2 regions of the Brevibacterium sp. CSND-B09 genome follow, and region 1 is predicted to be linked to the other one. Evidence: predicted binding sites of a transcription regulator. Region 1 holds the regulator's gene; the other holds the start of a gene.
What was found. Region 1 encodes LexA, which represses DNA repair genes until DNA is damaged. Its sites were predicted from a motif close to TCGAACANNTGTTCGA; they were not measured.

Region 1 (2,395 bases):
TGCCGGTCGAGCAGGGTCCGGCCTCAGCGGACGGGGACGTCGAGGGTCTGTCCGGGGTGAACCGTCGGGGTGTCCAGGTGGTTGATCTCGACGATATCGGCAACGACATCGCGGGTGTCGCGGTCGATGCCGAGATTCGAAGCCACGGTCCACAGCGATTCGCCCTCACCGACGACGACTGCCTCGGCGTCGATGCCGATGCTCTCCGTCTCCGATTCGGCGACGGCAGCTGCCGAGAACGACTGGGTGGCGAGGAGGACCGCCCCGCCGATGACGACGAGAGCGACGAGCAGGGTCCGGAGAAGGCGCACAGCCTGGCGTCCACGAGGGGTCAGGTGCAGCTCGGTGTTCTGTGCAGACATCGCATTACCTCTTTCATTCGTACGATTCCACCAGTAATCGGTAGAACGTCTGTTCTATTCAACATGCCAATCGAACAAATGTCCAGTCCAACTCGAACATCTATGCGACAATGAGAGGGAACCAGCGTTGTTGATTGATCTGTCAGAACCATCTCAGTCGGCACTGACACGAGAATTTCCGAAGCGGAGATCACGGCGTTCAGCGGCAGGGAATAGAACGAAGGGGAACGAGCAATGGTTCAGAACAAACGAGGCAGAGGCAGGCCTCGCAACGAAGATGTTGCCAGCGAGATCGCTGCCGCTCGCACCGATGACGACGTCGTCCAGATCCCTGAGGGGTCATCCGGTGAGGGCGATTTCCGCCTCACTCCCCGTCAGCGTCTCGTGCTCGAAACCATCGAACGCGCGGTCGTGACCAACGGCTACCCGCCGAGCATGCGCGAGATCGGCAAGGCCGCCGGGCTGGCCTCCCTCTCCAGCGTCGCCCACCAGCTCTCCCAGCTCGAACGCCTCGGCTATGTCCGCCGCGACCCGAAGCGCCCGCGTGCCATCGAAGTGGTCAATCCGTTCGAAGAGGAAGAGGCCGAACGCGCGAAGTACGAGGAGCTGGCCAACAACACCGTGCAGGTGCCGGTCGTCGGACGCATCGCCGCCGGTGGGCCGATCCTGGCCGAACAGGAAGTCGACGATGTCTTCTCCCTGCCGACCCAGGTCGTCGGCTCCGGTGAGATGTTCCTGCTCAAGGTCGTCGGCGATTCGATGATCGAAGCCGCCATCTGCCACGACGACTGGGTGGTCGTGCGCAAGCAGCACACCGCTGACAACGGTCAGATCGTCGCCGCCCTCCTCGACGGCGAGGCCACGGTGAAGACGCTCAAGCGCAAGGCCGGTCAGCAGTGGCTGATGCCGCAGAACGAGAACTACGAACCCATCGACGGTACCTACGCGCAGATCATGGGTCTCGTCGTCGCCGTCATCCGCCGCCTCTGATGTTCCGTCGGCTCTCCGCAATCTGACCGCAAAGGCCCGCGACCGATTCGGTCGCGGGCCTTTGCGTCATCCTTCGTCGGTTTCGGCCAGCCTCGCCAGGCTCTTGCGAACGAGACCGGAGTTCGTCGTCGGCCACATCCTCGGCATCGAATTGACGAGGAACCCGGCATACCGGGCCGAGCGCAGCCGCGAGTCGAGCACGGCCACCACTCCCCTGTCCTTGGTCGACCGGATGAGGCGTCCGGCGCCCTGAGCCAGACGCAGGGCGGCATGCGTGGCCGACACCGCCATGAATCCGTTGACGCCCCGCTGGTCGGCATCGCGTGCCCGCGCCTGCATGAGCGGGTCGTCCGGACGTGGGAACGGCAGACGATCGATGATGACCAGACGGTTCGTCCGTCCCGGCACATCGACCCCCTGCCACAGTGACATGGTTCCGAACAGGCAGGTCTGGTCGTCGGCCGTGAACTGAGAGACCAGCGCCGGCAGGCCGTCATCGCCTTGGAGCAGGATCGGGAAATCGAACTTCTTCCGCAGGTGTTCGGCCGCCGCGTTTGCGGCCGCCCGGGAAGAGAACAGGCCCAGTGCCCCGCCGTTCGAGGATTCGACGAGTTCCTCGAGTTCGGTCAGCGCTTCCTCGCTCAGTCCGCTGCGTCCGGGCTTGGGCAGGTGGGAGGCGACATAGAGGATTCCCTGTTTGCCGTAGTCGAAGGGTGATCCGACATCGAGGCTGTCCCATTTCGGGGCGTCGGGTCCGAAGAGTCCCAACGAGGCGGCCACCGCGTCGAAGTTCCCACCCAGGGACAGGGTCGCAGAGGTGGCCACGACCGTGGATTCTTCGAAGATGCCGTTGCGCATGGTTCCGGCCACGCTCAAGGGCGCGACGACGAGGTTCGTCGTCTCCTTCTCCCGGAAGGTCGAGCGCGAGAGCCAGATGACGTCGTTCTTGCCCGGGTCACAGAAGCGTTCGGCGAGTTCGAAGATCTCCTGGCAGCGCGCCTTGGCCATCTGCCGTCCGGCATCGGCGTCCTCGGTCTTGCCGC
Region 2 (2,395 bases), 1.2 Mb from region 1:
ATTGCCCGCGGCCGCGATCTCAGAGGCGCCGGTCGCCGAGTCGGCGCCTGTCTTGTCGGCTTCTCCCGCAGACTGGATTCGTGAGGTCAGCAGTCCGTTGAGAGTGCCGCCGGTGACGGGGTCGAGCAGTCCACGCAGCTCCCAGTCGCCGTTGGCCTTGGCGCGCATGGACATGTTGTACGCAGAGCGGTCGGCCGAGTCATTCGGCTCTGCGCCGTCCGGGTCGATATAGCCCATGAGCTTGCCGAAGATCTCGCGCAGGTCCTTGAGACGGACCTTGGGTGCGTTGTCGACCAAGCGCGTCTCGACGTCGGTGCGGACCGTCTGACTGACCCACGTGGGCAGTTTGCGCATGCAGTCTTCGATGACAGACGCCTGGGCGGCGGAGATCGTGCCGGCATGGAGCGCATCTGCGACGACAGGGTAGAGAGGCGGCAGAGCCTGTCCGGCCATGTCGACGCGTCCGCCGAGGTTCTTGGCCATATCGGTGCGGCGATTCGCCTCGGCGCCGGTGAGGTTGAATCGGTTCTCGATGAGCGACTTCGTCGACTTGGCGCCGAAATCGCTGGGTGTTCCGACACGTTCGCAGACGGAGAGCGCGAGCGTCGACAATGCATCGTTGATGCGTGTGATCGCCTCGACCCCATCGGCGAGCATGATGGCCTGATCCGGTCCCATGGGGCGATCGAACGAGCGCAGCTCATCTTTGAGGCTCATCAGCTGAGTGATCGAAGAGGTGACCTCGGGCGCAAAGCGGCTGAGATCTGCCCACTCCTCGTCGGCCAGCAGCGGGTGTCCGCTGGTCTGCGAGGAGTTGTCGGCGTTCCGATCGGAATGATCGGAGCTGCGTTCGGGAGTGAGGGTCATGGGGATGAATTCCGTTCACCAACATCGTTGTTGTTGGAATCCAGTGTACGCTCATAATGCGTGGAACGCCATAGATGATCGAAAAAAGTTTCGAACATAAATTCAATGTTCGTCACAGTTCGAGGATGCTCACAAGATTCTTTGTGTCCATGCAGGTCAGGGGTGGTGTCGGCTATGGCCGAGGTGAACCGGCTTCGAATGTGTCAGTCGGTCGTGGCACGATTGGAGTATGGATGCCCTGCTCCTCATTGACACCGACGACGCCAGCTACCCCAGCGATGACGCCATGGAGACCCTCGGCGATATCGTCACCCGCACCCGCGCTGTGGGCGGTGTGCTCATCTTCGCGTCGACGAAGGCCGACCTCGCCGACACTCCCGATGAGGAGCTGAGCATCTTCGTCCCCGATGAGGAGGATCTCGTGCTCCGATCCGAGAGTCCGGATGTGTTCGAGGGCGTCGACGATCTGGCCGCAGGTCTGCATGACCTCTCCGTCGACCGGATCATCATCGCCGGCGCCGACGCCACCGCGGGCGAGCCAGGCACTGGAGCTGGCGAAGTCACCACTGACCCCGCCGCCCAGGCAGAGGGCGATGCCGACGCCGGCGCCGACGCGTCCTCGGCGGGCACCCCCGGAGCCGTCTACGCCTCGGCGATGGCGGGTCTTGTGTGCAACTTCGACGTCGTCGTCCTTTCCGACTCCACCACTGACCCCGATGGCAACCTCGTCGCCTGGGGGGATGCTGCCGCTGATGCCGGTGCCATGGTCAAGAAGACCGCCGATACCTGGCTGCGGATGTAGGCTCAGTCGCCTTCCCGAAATTGTTCTACATTGAGTAGAATGTGGGAGCGAGCTGAGAGGAGGGCCCATGACCGGATGGACGAAATCCGTACGTGCGCTCTTCGCTGCCCTCTTCACGACTCTCCTCGCCCTGCTCATGCACCTCGGTGCCGGTGGCGGCGTCTCGATTCCGGGCACTGTGGTCGTCTTCGTTCTCGCCCTCTGGGCGGCGATGATCGTCGCCGGCAGGCGCCTGGGCTACCTGACTCTGGCGGGCCTGCTCGGCCTCGGACAGGTGCTCATGCACCTGACGATGAGCTGGTCTGCACACACCTTCGCCCATGCGGGGGCCCACGCGGGAACCGCTCAATCCGGAAGCGGGCAGGCCGGAGCTGCAGGTGCCGGATCCACTTCCGCCGAGGCGGCCCTCCGCGCCCACGCCGGACACATCGTCCCAGCCTCCGGCTCCCTTGATCTCGGTCCTGCCGCAACCGCGCTCGGACATGCGAGCCACGGGGCAACCTCGGCGGGGATGATCATCGCCCACGTCGTCGCCGTCCTCGTCACCGCCGTGATCCTCAAACGCGGTGAGGACATCGTCCTCAGCATTCTGCAGCTGGCCCTGGGCCCGGTGATCGGCGCACTGCGAGCCCTCGCCGAGGCGGCCGGAGTCCTGGCCGACGAACCGTTCCGCAAGCTCTGCGCTTCGTTCCGGGTGCCGCAGCCGGTCACATCGGCGGTGGTCGG

Region 2: ACU4IU_RS10315 (HNH endonuclease signature motif containing protein) is a predicted target of LexA. The motif match lies at 958-973, and genes of this name have one in related genera.

Annotation. Positions count from the first base shown of each region.
Region 1 covers NZ_JBREGI010000001.1:3,518,552-3,520,946, reverse strand. Annotated here, with positions in the region: gene ACU4IU_RS15775 (LysM peptidoglycan-binding domain-containing protein) at 24-362, opposite strand; gene lexA (transcriptional repressor LexA) at 597-1,352, shown strand; gene ACU4IU_RS15765 (ATP-dependent DNA helicase) at 1,419-2,395, opposite strand, start outside.
Region 2 covers NZ_JBREGI010000001.1:2,301,843-2,304,237, forward strand. Annotated here, with positions in the region: gene ACU4IU_RS10315 (HNH endonuclease signature motif containing protein) at 1-867, opposite strand, end outside; gene ACU4IU_RS10320 (hypothetical protein) at 1,097-1,669, shown strand; gene ACU4IU_RS10325 (hypothetical protein) at 1,737-2,395, shown strand, end outside.